2 regions of the Mycobacterium sp. ITM-2016-00317 genome follow, and region 1 is predicted to be linked to the other one. Evidence: predicted binding sites of a transcription regulator. Region 1 holds the regulator's gene; the other holds the start of a gene.
The links. Region 1 encodes LexA, which represses DNA repair genes until DNA is damaged. Its sites were predicted from a motif close to CGAACANNTGTTCG; they were not measured.
Positions count from the first base shown of each region.

Region 1 (7,774 bases):
CGCATCGCCACCGAATTGGGTTACAGCGAAACGGTTTTCGTCCACCTACCGCGCGAGGGCACGCACAGCGCCCAAGTCCACATCTACACCCCCACCGCCGAGATGCGGTTCGCCGGACACCCCACGGTGGGGGCGTCGTGGTGGCTGAAGGACCGCGGAATGCCGGTCAAGACGCTTCAGGTGCCCGCGGGCATCGTGCAAGTCACCTATGCCGACGAGCTGACCTCGGTCAGCGCTCGCGCGCAGTGGGCCCCCGTGTTCTCCATCGCCCAGGTCGGTTCGGTCGACGAGCTCTTCGCCGCCGACCCCGATGACTACGCCGACGGTTCCGAGCATTACCTGTGGACCTGGCTGGACGAGTCGGCAGGCACCATTCGGTCCCGGATGTTCGCACCGCACCTGGGGATCCGCGAGGACGAGGCGACCGGGGCGGCCGCAGTCCGGATCACCGAGCATCTCAGCCGGGATCTGACCATCGTGCAGGGGCAGGGCTCAGTCATCGAGACGACGTGGAGCCCCGAGGGCTGGGTGCAGGTGGCCGGACGGGTGGTCGACGACGGAAACCGCCAACTCGACTGACCCCGTCAGCTCTTGGCGGTGACCCCGCGATGAGCGCGCAACTCCTGGATCTCGCGCTCGAAGTCCTCGGCCGAGGTGAAGGAGCGATACACCGAGGCGAATCTCAGGTAGGCGACCTCGTCGAGTTCACGCAGTGGGCCCAGGATCGCCAGTCCGACCTCGTGGCTCGCCACCTCGGGCGATCCGGTGGCCCGGACCGCGTCCTCGACCTGCTGAGCCAGGTGGTTGAGCGCATCGTCGTCGACCTGACGGCCCTGGCACGACCGTCGCACGCCGCGGATGACCTTCTCCCGGCTGAACGGTTCGGTCACCCCGCTGCGTTTGACGACCGCAAGCACCGCGGTCTCCACGGTGGTGAACCGGCGCCCGCATTCGGGGCAGGACCGGCGCCGGCGAATGGCCTGACCCTCATCGGTCTCCCGGGAATCGACCACCCGGGAATCGGGATGCCGGCAGAACGGACAGTGCATCACCGCTCCTTCGCCACTCCGGGGTTCGATCGCTTCGATCGCCCTTGAGCGTACCTGCGTCACCCACGGCGGGCTCACGGCCGGACCTGACAGCGCATGCCTCATCGGAGCCGTCCTCGACGAATGCTCAGGCGACCGGTGCGATCAGCGTCTGGCCGGTGGCCAGCGCCGCGGTTTCCAGCTTGTTGAGCTCCCGGATGCGGTGCACGACCTCGGCGACCGGAGCGTCCGGGGCCACCCTGCGCGCGACGTGCTGCAGGGACTCCCCGCTCTGCACCTGCACCACGGCGAGGCGACCGGGAACCTCCGGCGCGCCACCGACGAGACCGCCGAACTGGCCGACCAGACCGAGCCACAGCGTGATCACGGCGGCGACCAGTGCCAGCAACACGGTGGTCGCCGGCGTGATCGGACGGCGGCGGTGCGACGCCCTCGACATCAGCACCCCGGTCCCCCGGTAACTCGCCGGCGCCCCGCCGGGGCGGCGGGACGGGGGCCGCCGGACCGGGGTCACGGGGCGGGTCCGTCCGCCGTCCACACGCAGGCGGGGTGCGCGTTCGAACTCGTTCCATGTCGCACGATCGTCGAGAATGGTCATCAGCTCGCCTTTCGGTCCTGATTCGTTCGCTCTTGTGTTCGAAGATTACTCGATCAGGTGTTCGATTGATAGAACACGTGATCGAACTGTTGCGAACGCTAACCGAGGCCACCGACATGTCCGGGCACGCGAGAACCGCCGACGGACCGACGCGACACGCCTCGAACACATGTTTGATTATCCCGGTCCGCCGGGTTAGATTCGGGCACATGAGCGATGACAGCAGAGACAGCACCGGCACCCGTCGCGATCGCGACTCCGGTCTGACCGAGCGTCAGAGGACCATCCTGGAGGTCATCCGAGCATCGGTGAGCACCCGCGGCTATCCGCCCAGCATCCGGGAGATCGGCGACGCGGTCGGGCTGACCTCGACGTCGTCGGTCGCCCACCAGCTGCGCACGTTGGAGCGCAAGGGATTTCTGCGCCGGGACCCCAACCGGCCGCGCGCGGTCGACGTCCGCGAGCTCGACGACAACTCCGTGCCGATCGTCGGGACCGACGTGGCCGGCTCCGATGCGCTGCCCGAGCCCACGTTCGTGCCCGTGCTCGGCCGCATCGCGGCGGGCGGCCCGATCCTGGCCGAGGAAGCCGTCGAGGACGTCTTCCCCCTACCCCGCGAACTCGTCGGCGAGGGATCCCTGTTCCTGCTCAAGGTGGTCGGTGAATCCATGGTCGACGCAGCGATCTGCGACGGTGACTGGGTCGTGATCCGGCAGCAGAACGTCGCCGACAACGGTGACATCGTCGCGGCGATGATCGACGGCGAGGCCACCGTCAAGACCTTCAAGCGCACCCGCGGTCAGGTCTGGCTGATGCCGCACAACCCCGCGTTCGACCCGATCCCCGGCAACGACGCGGTGATCCTGGGCAAGGTCGTCACCGTCATCCGCAAGATCTGACGGTGACGGCGGCCCGCTCGACGGGCCCCCGGTCACTCGCCGCGGACGAAACCGTTCGTGCGCGCGATCTCCTCTGTGGCGAACCAGATCTCGACGGGCGCCTCGTGGTAGTCGACGCTCTCCGGTGTCCAGTACAGGCCGGACCTCGTGTCCGCTTTGATCGGGTAGCCCTCGGGGATCTCGGCCGGATCGTCGAACGGCATGTGCAGTGCGGTGCCGAACGGCAGCGGCTCGTCGACGTCGATCCGCGCGTGCCGTCCGGTGTCGGTCACCGGATCACGCGCCGGTACCTGCGCGTCGACGGGTGCCTCGACCATGCCACCGAAATGCGCGATGAACGGCTCGCGATCGGCGGCGATCTCGGCGTCCTGGAACGCGGCGCCGTCCTCAAACACGGTGTCGTCCCAGGGCTCGGCGCCGTGGTCGTCGGGAACGTCGTGCGACAGGGTTTCGGGGTCGGGGGTCAGCACACGCGTCGGCGCGGTATCCACGGTGTCAGGATTTTCCTGCTCTCCGACCGGCCCGTCGTGCGCATCGTCGCCGGGCGCCTGCGACCCCCAGAATTCGGGCGGGTCGGAGCTCAGCTCGCCGGCGGTGGACGGGGCGGCCGCACCCAGCGGGCCGACGTCGTCCCGGGAGTAACGCTCACCGAAGAGCTCGTCCTCCCGGCCCTCCTCGTGGCCGGTCTGCCCGCCGACGGCGGAAAGCGCGGGCTCGTAGCTGCGGGAGGAGTCGTCCTCGGTCGTCGCGAACGGATCGACCTCGGCACGGCGCCCCCGGCTACGAACCACGGCGAAGGCTCCCAGCCCGGCCAGCAGCAACAGCGGCACGATGGCCAGCAGCCACCACCACGTCCACTTCAGGCCGGAACTCTCGCTGTTGTCCGGAGCCTGCGCCTGCGGCGGCGTCGCCTCGGGGGCGGCTTCCTCACCCGGCACCTCCAGGCCGACCAGCTGCGGTCCCAGACCCGCCGGTTCGGTGCTGAACTTCTTGGTCGCGGTGTCCCAGGAGATGGCGCCTCCGCTGAACCGCTGGGTGATGACGTCACCGTTCTGCGTCTGATCCGCCACCGGGGCGCCGAGTTCACCGGTGGCGCCACCCAGCTTGTCCCAGGCGGCGTTGATGGCACCCCGCACGATCACCGCGCCGTGGTCCGGCGTCCAGAAGATCACCGGCTTGTCCTCGGCGGCGAATGTGCTGATCCGGCTACCCGGCGGCTGCCCGCCGTCCTGCTCCCCGGTGGCCGGGAAGCCGAGGTCGCCTTCGGGGCCGCCCACGCTCTCGTATTTGGCCAGCACCTGGCCGGTGACGACGTTGGCCCCGGTCTGCGGGCTGTAGAAGATCTTGCCGTTGACGAAGTCCTGGCCCATCCCGTCTTCGCCGATCTCATACGGCTCGCCCTCGGCGGCGCCGAGCGGTCCCAGCGGGCCGCCGGCGGCCCGGCGGGCGGCGTTGATCGCCGAGACGGGGTCGTCGGGGACCTCCAGGTCGGCGAGCGGGCCGGCCAGCTCCGGCGGCACGGTGGTGAAGGTCTTGGTCGCGGAGTCGTAGGCCAGTTCACCGCCGGTGAACCTCTGCCTGACGACCGGTCCGTCGTAGGTCTCGTCCTCGGCGGGCACCCCGAGCACCCCGGAGGATCCGCCGAGCTTGTCCCACGCCGCGTTGATCGGCCCGCGGACCACACGCGCGCCGGTGGCCGGTGTCCAGAAGATCACCGGGTTGTCGGCGGCGCTGAATGTGCTGTTGCGGCTGTCCGGCGCACGGCCGGGACCCTCGTCGATGGTCGGAAACCCGAGGTCGCTGTCGGCGGGACCGCCGAGAGACTCGTACTTCTCCAGGATGGCGCCCTGCATGAAGCGGGCGCCGGTGGTCGGGGTGAAGAACATCTTCCCCGACGCGAAGTTCTGCGCGAACCCGGCGCCTGCCGGGTAGACCTCGCCCGCTTTGGGGCCCAGCGGCCCGGTGTCGCCACCGCCGGCCTGCCATGCCGCGGTGATCGCATCGTTGGCTTCCACCTCGGGCTGGGCCATCGCGGACGGTGCCAACAGGAGCGCCGTGGCGATTCCCAGCAATCCGACCGTCAAACGACCGACCAAACGTAGGCGCAGCATCGGCTGCCGGCTCATTCTTCCTCCCCGCGGGTCGGCGACTGGTCCTTCTGCAAGCTCCTTGCAAAATTCTGAGAAAGTTACCGCGTGGGTTCACTCTGCGGCAGCGGAGGTCGATAACCAAGTCACCTCGCCGAATCCAGGCAAAGAATGTGCACACGAAACACCGGTGCGAGAAGTCCGGCGCGGCTTCCTCGGGGTCGGTCTCGGCCGCTGCAGACCCCACGCCGCCACCTACACTCGGGGCCGTGTCCGCAGCTCAGACCAGCCTCACGCACTGGGGCGGATTCACCGCCACGGTGGCCAACGGCGACATCGCATCGGTGGCACCGCTGCCTGGTGACCGCGATCCGTCACCGGCGCTGGGCAATCTGCCCGGGTCGGTGCGGCACGTCTCGCGCGTCACCGGCCCGGCCATCCGGCGCGGCTGGCTCGACGACGGCCCCGGGCCCACCACCCGCCGCGGGGCCGACGAATTCGTCGCGGTGTCCTGGGACGAGCTCACCGAGCGACTGGCCGGCGAGCTGCGCCGGGTCATCGACACCCACGGGAACGAGGCGGTCTACGGCGGTTCCTACGGCTGGTCCAGCGCCGGACGCTTCCACCACGCGCAGAGTCAGGTGCACCGCTTTCTGAACTGCCTTGGCGGATACACCTTTTCGCGTCACTCCTACAGCCTCGGGGCGACCGGGGTGATCATGCCGCGCGTCGTCGGCACCCACGACGATCTGTTCAAGCGGTCCACCCAGTGGGAGGTCATCGTCGAACACACCGATCTGATGGTGTGTTTCGGCGGGGTGGCGTTGAAGAACACCGGCGTCAACCACGGCGGCACCACCGCCCACCCGGCCCGCGATGCGCTGGACCGGTTCCGGGCGCGCGGTGGCCGCATCGTGTCGTTCTCGCCGCTGCGCGACGACGTCGCCGGTGAGTGCGACTGGCATGCGCCGATCCCGGGCACCGACGTCGCGATCATGCTGGCGCTGGCCCATGTGCTGGCCACCGAGTCCCTGGCCGACCGTGACTTCCTGACGCGCTACTGCACCGGGTACGAGCGGTTCGAACGTTATCTGCTCGGAACCGATGACGGGGTGCCGAAATCGCCGCAGTGGGCGGCGCGGATCTGTGGTCTCGACGCCGACGACCTGACCGAGCTGGCCCGGCGGATGGCCGCCTGCCGCACGATCGTGACGGTGAGCTGGTCGCTGCAACGCACCCGCCACGGCGAGCAGGCGCCCTGGATGGGGCTCACGCTGGCGGCGATGCTGGGCCAGATCGGCCTTCCCGGCGGCGGATTCGGCCACGGCTACGGCTCGATGAACGAGCCCGGCCTGGCCCCACTGCGGTGCGGGTTGCCCAGGCTGCCCCAGGGTGTCAACCCGGTGGCGACGTTCATCCCGGTGGCCGCGGTCAGCGACATGCTGCTGCACCCGGGTGAGCCTTTCGACTACAACGGTCTGCGGTTGCGCTACCCCGACATCAGGCTGGTGTACTGGGCCGGCGGCAACCCGTTCCACCACCATCAGAACCTGCCCAGGCTGCGCCGCGCGCTGCACCGCCCCGACACCGTCGTGGTGCACGAACCGTACTGGACGCCGATGGCCAAGCATGCCGACATCGTGGTTCCATCAACCACTTTCGCCGAACGCGACGATTTCTCCGGCTCACGCAACGACCCGCTGCTGATGGCGATGCCCCGGCTCACCGAGCCCTATGCGCAGTCGCGGGACGACTACGACACCTTCAGCGCGCTGGCCCACCGGCTCGGTGTCGGGCAGGCCTTCACCGAAGGCCGTACGTCATGGCAGTGGCTCCGGCACATGTACGAGAAATGGTCGACGACACTGAACTTCGACGTGCCCCCGTTCGAACAGTTCTGGCGCGAGGGCCGGCTGCGACTGCCGACCGACGACGGCCTGACCCTGCTCGCCGACTTCCGCGCCGACCCCGACGTGCACCGGTTGGGCACCCCGAGCGGGCTGATCGAGATCTTCTCGGCCGACATCGACGGCTTCGGCTACGACGACTGCGTCGGCCATCCGGCCTGGTTCGAACCCGCCGAGTGGCTCGGCGGGCCTCGCGCGCAGCGCTATCCGCTGCACCTGATCGCCAACCAGCCCGTGGGCCGGTTGCACGGTCAGCTCGACGGTGGCGCGGTCAGCCAGGCCTCGAAAGTGGCGGGCCGCGAACCGATCCGCATGCATCCCGGCGACGCCGCGGCGCGCGGCGTGGCCGACGGCGACGTGGTCCGGGTGTTCAACGACCGGGGCGCGTGCCTGGTCGGCGTGGTGCTCGACGACAGGGTCCGCCCGGAGGTGGTTCAGCTGTCGACCGGGGCGTGGTTCGACCCCGCCGATCCGGCCGACCCGGATTCGATGTGCGTGCACGGCAACCCGAACGTGCTCACCGAGGACGTCGGGACCTCAGCGCTGGCGCGCGGGTGCACCGGGGCGCATGTGCTGGTGCAGGTCGAGAAGTACACCGCCGCACCGCCCCCGGTGCGTGCGCATCAGCCGCCGGTTCTCGCGGTCCGCTGAGCGCCCTGGCGCGGCCCGCGCCTGCGCGGTCCGCGGCCGGTGCGTGCCGGGCCTCCGCGACGCGGGTCGGACCCACGGTGCTCGGAGGTCCTGACGGCGGGCTTGGCCACGGGGGCCGGGGCGGTGCGCAGCGGCGCGATCTCGCCGACGAGGTCGCGGACCTCGGTGGATTCGGCGTCGACGTCGCGGGGGCGCACCGTGATTCCGGCGCGGCGCAGCAGCTGCTGGGTGTCCCTGCGCTGCTCGGGCAGCACGACGGTGACCACGTCACCGTCACTGCCTGCCCGTGCGGTGCGGCCCGAACGGTGCAGGTATGCCTTGTGCTCCATCGGCGGGTCCACGTGCACGACGAGTTCGACCCCGTCGACGTGTACGCCGCGGGCGGCGATGTCGGTGGCCACCAGGACGCGCGCCTCGCCGCTGGAGAACGCGGCCAGGTTGCGCTCCCGGGCGGGCTGGGACAGGTTGCCGTGCAGGTCCACCGACGGCACGCCGGCCTCGGTGAGCTGCTTGGCCAGCTTGCGGGCCTGATGCTTGGTGCGCATGAACAGGATCCGCCGGCCGGTGCCGGACGCCAGGCGGT
Region 1 is NZ_CP134399.1:2,342,669-2,350,442, reverse strand. It holds gene C6A87_RS11240 (PhzF family phenazine biosynthesis isomerase) at 1-579, shown strand, start outside; gene nrdR (transcriptional regulator NrdR) at 585-1,049, opposite strand; gene C6A87_RS11230 (LysM peptidoglycan-binding domain-containing protein) at 1,177-1,647, opposite strand; gene lexA (transcriptional repressor LexA) at 1,857-2,546, shown strand; gene C6A87_RS11220 (hypothetical protein) at 2,579-4,672, opposite strand; gene C6A87_RS11215 (molybdopterin guanine dinucleotide-containing S/N-oxide reductase) at 4,903-7,191, shown strand; gene C6A87_RS11210 (DEAD/DEAH box helicase) at 7,164-7,774, opposite strand, start outside.

Region 2 (7,774 bases), 820 kb from region 1:
GCGGCCAGGTACCGGGCGAAGTTGACCTCGTCAGGTATCGGAAGCCGGGGCGGCAGCGTGACCGCGCGTCCAGCGGTCGCGTCGCGCAGCGGCCCCTCGTAGGGCGCTGCGACGATCACCCGGCTGCCGCGGCGCACGGCGGTCGCGGCCGCCGACGTCAGGGCCGGGTCGCCGGGGTCGTCCCCGGCAATGACCACCACGTCGAGGGCGCCGATCCACGGCGGTGCCTCGGAGGCCAGGACCAGTGGCGCGCCGATCGAGCCGCCGAGCTGCGCGGCGAGCATGGCTCCCGCGGTCTCGGCGTTGCCGGCATTGGCCACCCACACGAGTGTGCGGGGCGGCGAGTCCGAGCGGACCGCGTCGAGGTCGCCTTCGTCGAGCGCTGCGGCGGTGGCCCGCACCTGCGCGCCGGCCATCGACGCCGCCCGCAGCAGACCCATCCGGTCCGCGTCGAGCAGCGCTTCGGTGTCGTCGAGGTCGGCACCGGCGGCCGAGAGCGGGCTCATGTCGAATCCTCGGCGCCGGACACGACGCCCGCGATCTCGTCGACCAACTCTTCGACCTCTTCGGCGCTACGGGCCTCGACGTTGAGTCGCAGCAGCGGCTCGGTGTTGGACATCCGCAGGTTGAACCAGCGGCCGTCGCCGAGGTCGACGGTGACCCCGTCGAGGTGGTCGAGGGCGTGGACGCGATTGCCGAAGGTCTGCAGCACGGCGTCGACGACCGCGGGCGCGTCGGTGACGGTGTAGTTGATCTCGCCGGAGGCTTCGTAGCGCTGGTAGTCGGCCATCATCTCCGACAGCGGGCGGTCCTGTTCGCCGAGCGCGGCGAGCACGTGCAGCGCGGCCAGCATGCCGGAGTCGGCGCCCCAGAAGTCCCGGAAGTAGTAGTGCGCGGAGTGTTCGCCACCGAAGATCGCGCCGGTCTCGGCCATCAAACCCTTGATGTAGGAGTGGCCGACGCGCGAGCGCACCGGCGTGCCGCCGCGTTCGGCCACCAGCTCGGGCACTGCACGGGAGGTGATCAGGTTGTGGATGATCGTCGCGCCGATTTCGCGCTTCAGTTCGCGTGCGGCGACCAGCGCGGTCACCGCCGACGGCGACACGGCGTGGCCGGTCTCGTCGACGACGAAGCAGCGGTCGGCGTCGCCGTCGAAGGCCAGCCCGATGTCGGCACCGGTCTCGCGCACGAAGTTCTGCAGGTCGACGAGGTTGGCCGGGTCGAGCGGGTTGGCCTCGTGGTTGGGGAAGTTGCCGTCGAGTTCGAAGTACAGCGGCGAGAGTTTGATCGACGCGATCGGGCCGAGCACCGCGGGAGCGGTGTGGCCGGCCATCCCGTTGCCGGCGTCGACGGCGACGTGCAGCGGCCGGGCCGCCGCGATGTCGACCAGCGAGCGCAGGAACTCGCCGTACTCGTCGAGCACGTCGCGGTCGGTGACGGTGCCGCGGGGGCCGTCGAACTCCGGCACCCCGGCGATGACCTCGTCGCTGATGGTGGTCAGCCCGGTGTCCTTGCCGACGGGCTTGGCCCCGGCCCGGCACAGTTTGATGCCGTTGTAGGCGGCCGGGTTGTGGCTGGCGGTGAACATCGCGCCGGGGCAGTCCAGCAGGCCGGAGGCGAAGTAGAGCTGGTCGGTGGAGGCCAGCCCGATGCGGACGACGTCGAGGCCCTGGGCGGTGACGCCGTCGGCGAAGGCGTCGGCCAGTCCCGGCGAACTGGCCCGCATGTCGTACCCGACGACGATCTGGCTGGCGGGCGCGGCCGCGTCGCGGACCAGGCGGGCGAACGCGGCGCCGACGTCGCGCACGAAACTCTCGTCGATCTCCTCGCCGACGAGTCCACGCACGTCATAGGCCTTGATGACGCGTTGTACCGCCTCGGCGGGACGAGACATGAAGCTCCTTGGGACGAAGAGACTGTGTGATGGTCAGCCTAGCCGTCACCGGCTGTGCGCATGGCGACTCATCTGCCGGTCGGGTCGTCCACCGGGTGTCGGAGCTGGAAGAGCGCGGGCCGGTCAGTCCGTCGGGTCGGGCAGCACGCGCAGGTGTCCGCGGCGGCGTCCGTTGGTCTCGGGGCGGCGGGCCGGCGGGGCCATCAACGCGCCGCCGTGCGCACCGGTGACCGGGTCGCTGAAGCCGGGGGTGAAACCGGCGGCGGGCGCGGCCGCCTCCCGGCCTTCTCGGACCGCGTCAGCCAACGCCACCAGATCGTCGTCGTCGGGGTGCGAGGGCAGCGGGCCGGCGTGCCGGACCAGCTCCCAGCCGCGGGGCGCGGTGATCCGGCCGGCGTGCAGGACGCACAGGTCCCACGAGTGCGGCTCGGACACGGTGGCCAGCGGGCCGACGACAGCGGTCGAGTCCGAGTAGACGAAGGTGAGCGTCGCGACCGCATAGTGCGGGCACCCTGGCCGGCAGCAGCGACGGGGAACATTCACAGCCGAAGGCTATCGTGCGGGATCGTTGCGGTTGCGCCGGACACGCGCAGCCGGGACCGGCCCGAAGCCCAACCGTTACGATCTGTCCGTGACGAGGCGCCACGTTCGCGGTCCGCGGCGGGAGATGCGCGGGACGCTGTTGCCACCGACGGTTCCGGGGTGGCGCACCCGCGCCGAACGTTTCGACATGGCGGTGCTGGAAGCCTATGAGCCGATCGAGCGGCGCTGGCATGACCGGGTGTCGACGCTCGATGTGGCGGTCGACGAGATTCCGCGCATCGCGCCGAAGGATCCCGAAAGTGTGCAGTGGCCCCCGGAGGTGGTGGCCGACGGCCCGATCGCGCTGGCCCGGCTGATCCCCGCGGGGGTGGACGTGCGAGGTAACTCCACTCGCGCTCGAATTGTGTTGTTCCGCAAGCCGATCGAGCGTCGGGCTAAAGACACCGACGAGCTGACCGAGCTGCTGCATGAATTGCTGGTGGCGCAGGTCGCCACCTATCTGGGTGTGGAACCGTCTGTCATCGACCCGACCCTGGACGAGGACTAGCCGGCATCTGAGCCGCGCCGGCGCGGCTCAGATGATGCCGCGCTTGAGGCGCCGACGCTCCCGCTCGGACAGTCCGCCCCAGATGCCGAAGCGCTCGTCGTTGGCCAGTGCGTACTCCAGGCACGCGTCCTTGACCTCACAGCCCTGGCAGATGCGCTTGGCTTCGCGGGTGGAGCCGCCCTTCTCCGGGAAGAAGGCCTCGGGATCGGTCTGGGCGCACAGCGCGCGCTCCTGCCACTGATCCTCGTCGAGCTCGGCGCCTTCGCTGAAGTAGTCGGCGTGGTCGGGCACCAGACTCAGCTGGGGACGCCCGTTGACTCCGCTTGGTGTCGGTCCGGTCTGGATGTGCGGCGCACTTCCCACCGAGCCGAGGAGCCTGTTGTCGAACCGAATCGAGTCGCCGAAATCGGCCTGTTCAAATGTCATGTTCCCCTCCTCCAGGTCTCGTAGATCCGTATATGCCAGCCCCACAATCCAACGTGCGGCCACCCAATTCGAACAAGTGATCGAATCTCGGTCTGCGACACCGGAACCGGCCGGAGAACCGCGAAATGACACTGGTGTGATTACACACGCGTTAGCTGTCCTGGTCAAGCGCTAGAACAGGAATTCATACCATTCCGTGACTTGATTACGGCGCGTCGCGTTGTGGCGTGTCTGTCACTTCCCGCCCGAGGCGCCCTGGGCGACTCTGACGGCCTAGTCTCGATTCCTGTGAAGGTCACGGTTCTGGTCGGTGGTGTAGGTGGTGCGCGGTTCTTGCTCGGTGTCCAACATCTTTTGGGCTTGGGGCAGTTCGGTACAGACGATACCAATGAGCACGAAGTGACAGCCGTGGTGAATGTGGGTGATGACGCCTGGATGTTCGGCGTCCGAATCTGCCCTGACCTGGACACATGCATGTACACCCTGGGCGGCGGCATCGACCCTGACCGTGGTTGGGGTCACAAGAACGAAACCTGGAACGCCAAGGAGGAACTCGCCGCCTACGGGGTGCAGCCGGACTGGTTCGGCCTCGGCGACCGCGACCTGGCCACCCATCTGGTGCGCAGTCAGATGCTGCGCGCGGGCTATCCGCTCTCCGACGTCACCCGGGCCCTGTGCCGGCGGTGGTCACCCGGTGCGCTACTGTTGCCCGCCAGCGATGACCGTTGCGAAACCCATGTTGTGGTCACCGATCCCGGCCCCGGCGAATCGGCAGGCGAAAAGCGCGCGATCCATTTCCAGGAATGGTGGGTGCGTTACCGCGCTCAAATACCCACGGAGAGCTTCGCATTCGTCGGCGCCGACAAGGCCACTGCGGCACCCGGTGTCACCGACGCGATCGAGAACGCCGACATCGTGTTGATCGCGCCGTCCAACCCGGTGGTCAGCATCGGCGCCATCCTCGCCGTCGGCGGTATCCGCGGCGCGCTGCGCTCGACCAGCGCGCCGGTGATCGGCTACTCCCCCATCGTCGCGGGGAAGCCGTTGCGCGGCATGGCCGACACCTGCCTCAGCGTGATCGGGGTACCGAGCACCTCCGAGGCCGTAGGCAATCACTTCGGGGCGCGGTCGGCGACGGGGATTCTCGACGGCTGGCTGGTGGACTCCGGGGACCACGCCTCGATCGACGGCGTGCAGGTGCGCTCGGTGCCGCTGCTGATGACCGATCCGGCAGCGACAGCCGAGATGGTCCGCGCCGGAATGGAACTGGCCGGGGTGAGCCCGTGAACGACCACGGCACGTCGGCGCGGGTCGAACTGCTGCCGGTGGCCGGGCTCCCCGAGTTCCGGCCGGGCGACGATCTGGCCGCGGCCATCGCCGACGCCGCGCCGTGGCTGCGTGACGACGACGTCCTCGTGGTCACCAGCAAGGTGCTGTCCAAGACCGAGGGCCGCATGGTGCCCGCCCCGGCAGACCCCGACGAGCGGGATGCGCTGCGCCGCAAGCTGATCGACGCCGAGGCGGTGCGGGTGCTGGCGCGCAAGGGCCGCACCTTGATCACCGAGAACGCGCTCGGGCTGGTGCAGGCCGCGGCCGGCGTGGACGGCTCGAACGTCGACTCCAACGAATTGGCGCTGCTGCCCGTGGATCCCGACGGCAGCGCGGCCGCGTTGGTCGCGGCGCTGCGGGAGCGGCTCGGGGTGCGCGTCGGTGTCGTCGTCACCGACACCATGGGCCGGGCGTGGCGCACGGGCCAGACCGACGTCGCGATCGGCGCGGCGGGGCTGACGGTGCTGCACGCCTACGCCGGCGAACACGACCAGCACGGCAACGAGCTCATCGTCACCGAGATCGCCGTCGCCGACGAGATCGCCGCGGCCGCCGATCTGGTCAAGGGCAAGCTGACCGCGGTACCGGTGGCCGTCGTGCGGGGGCTGACACTGCGCGACGACGGCTCCTCGGCACGCAATCTGGTACGGGCCGGTGAGGAGGACCTGTTCTGGCTGGGCACCGAAGAGGCGCTGGCGTTGGGGCGTTCCCAGGCGCAACTGCTGCGCCGCTCGGTACGCGCGTTCAGCGCCGAACCGGTGGCCGAGGAACTGATCGAGGCGGCCGTCGGTGAGGCGCTGACCGCCCCGGCGCCGCATCACACGCGGCCGGTGCGCTTCGTGTGGGTGCGCGACCACACGGTGCGGATCCGGCTGCTGGACGCGATGAAAGACCGTTGGCGGGCCGACCTCAGCGGCGACGGCCGCGACCCCGAGTCCGTGGAGCGCCGGGTCAGCCGCGGCCAGATTCTGTACGACGCGCCGGAGTTGGTGATCCCGTTCATGGTTCCCGACGGCGCACACTCGTATCCGGATGCGCAGCGGACCGCGGCCGAGCACACAATGTTCACGGTCGCGGCCGGTGCCGCGGTTCAGGGTTTGCTGGTCGCGCTGGCCGTGCGGTCGGTGGGCAGTTGCTGGATCGGCTCGACGATCTTCGCGCCGGATCTGGTGCGCGCCGAGTTGGACGTGCCCGAGGACTGGCAGCCGTTGGGAGCCATCGCGATCGGGCACCCCGTCGAACCGCTGACGCCACGCCCACCGGTGCCCACCGACTCGCTGCTGGTGCGCCGGTGAGTCTGCACGAGTCGGCGGTCGAGGTGCTCACCGCGTGGAACCCGCCCGATCCCGCGCAGGATTCGCTGCGGCATGCGCTGTTGGCGTTCCTGGCCGCCCGCCCGGATGCGTGTCTGCGCGAGTGCGTGCCCGGCCATCTCACCGCGTCGGCGCTGGTGCTCGACCACAGTGGGCGTCACGCATTGCTGACCCTGCACCCGCGGATCGGGCGCTGGTTGCAGCTCGGCGGTCACTGTGAGCCCGAGGACGAGACCATCGTCGCGGCGGCGCTGCGCGAGGCAACCGAGGAGTCGGGCATCGACGGGTTGACGATCGCGCCGGAACCCGCTGCGCTGCATGTGCATCCGGTGACCTGCTCGCTGGGGGTGCCGACCCGTCATCTGGACGTGCAGTTCGTGGTCCGGGCGCCCGAGGGTGCGCAGCCGGTGCGCAGCGACGAGTCGCTGGACCTACGCTGGTGGCCGCTCGACGAGCTTCCGCAGGACTGCGATTTCGGCCTCACCCAGCTGGCCGCCGCCGCCGCCGCGTCTGCCGCGTCTGCCGCGAACGCTGCCGCGAACGTGCGCCCACGGTAGTCACGAGGCACGTTCAGCGACGCGCAGTGCACTCTCGCGGAGTAACCATGCCCGTTTGACCCGTGCGGTGACTTCAGCCGGGTCGTCTTCCTTGATGACCTTGATGTGCAGCCAACCCCGTGCCCGGATTAGGCGCAGCCGCTGCTCGTCCCAGACATACTGCTCCCTGTTCCTCTGATGGTGTTCGCCGTCGTACTCGACCGCGATCTTCATGTCTTCCCATCCGAGGTCGAGATGGGCGAACGCCACGCCGCGGCTGTTGAACAGCGGGATCTGCGTCGCAGGGCGGGGAAAGGACTTCATCAGGTGAAGCCGAAGCCAGGTCTCCTGGGGCGACTGCGCGCCGCCGTCCATCAGATCGAGGGCGGTACGCAGGGTCTTCATCCCGCGCGCTCCCCGGTACTCCCCTATGAGGGGCCACACCTGCTCACGTGTGAGTCCCGTGGCATTGGCGAGAGCATCCAGATGCATGACCGCACTGTTCAGCGGAAGATACCTGCCCAGGTCGAACGCGGTGCGCGGCACTGTGGCGATCGGGAGCTCACCCCTCCGGGTCGTTTCGTCTCCCCCAATGCGCTCGTTGCGGCAGACGATCCCCTTCGGCGGGCGCCTGCAGTCGTGGTTCAGCTCGACCGGAGCCTTGTCGCTGACCCATCGCGCCCCGTGCAGCGATGCGGCGGCCCGGCCGGTGATCACCGCCCGCCGCCCCGACCACAGCCACGCGCCGTAGGCGTTGTCCCGCAGCGACAGTGGTTGCTCGCGTGGCACATACACGTTGGGGTACAGCCGGCGGTATGCGTATCGGAGTCGGCCCGGCGTGACGAGACCGTCTGCGATCGCTTCCCTGCCCAGGATCACTGTGCCCATGCGCGAAGCTTGTGACGGCCCTCCGACAACACGAAGGCCCCTCGGCACAGTTATCCACAGCTCCGGATCCGCGAGCGTGCACTCACGGTAGTCCGAAAGTTCGAATCACTACCGGGAATGCACGTTCGCGGCCGGCAACTATTCCGCGGGCACGCCTAGATGTCGGTCGAGAAGCGGATGCCGCCGTCGGGAATCGAGATGCCCGGCCACACGCGTGCGCCACGCAACAGCTCGCAGCGGGCACCGATGTCGGCGCCGTCGCCGATCACGCCGTCACGGATCAGCGCCCTGGGCCCGA
Region 2 is NZ_CP134399.1:1,520,339-1,528,112, reverse strand. It holds partial or broken gene C6A87_RS07315 (TobH protein) at 1-506, opposite strand, end outside; gene C6A87_RS07310 (phosphomannomutase/phosphoglucomutase) at 503-1,894, opposite strand; gene C6A87_RS07305 (DUF3499 domain-containing protein) at 2,018-2,437, opposite strand; gene C6A87_RS07300 (metallopeptidase family protein) at 2,562-2,984, shown strand; gene C6A87_RS07295 (WhiB family transcriptional regulator) at 3,012-3,278, opposite strand; gene cofD (2-phospho-L-lactate transferase) at 3,699-4,697, shown strand; gene C6A87_RS07285 (coenzyme F420-0:L-glutamate ligase) at 4,694-6,034, shown strand; gene C6A87_RS07280 (NUDIX hydrolase) at 6,031-6,609, shown strand; gene C6A87_RS07275 (hypothetical protein) at 6,610-7,476, opposite strand; gene C6A87_RS07270 (NDP-sugar synthase) at 7,632-7,774, opposite strand, start outside.
Region 2: a site for LexA is predicted at 3,480-3,493, ahead of cofD (2-phospho-L-lactate transferase). Genes of this name have one in related genera too.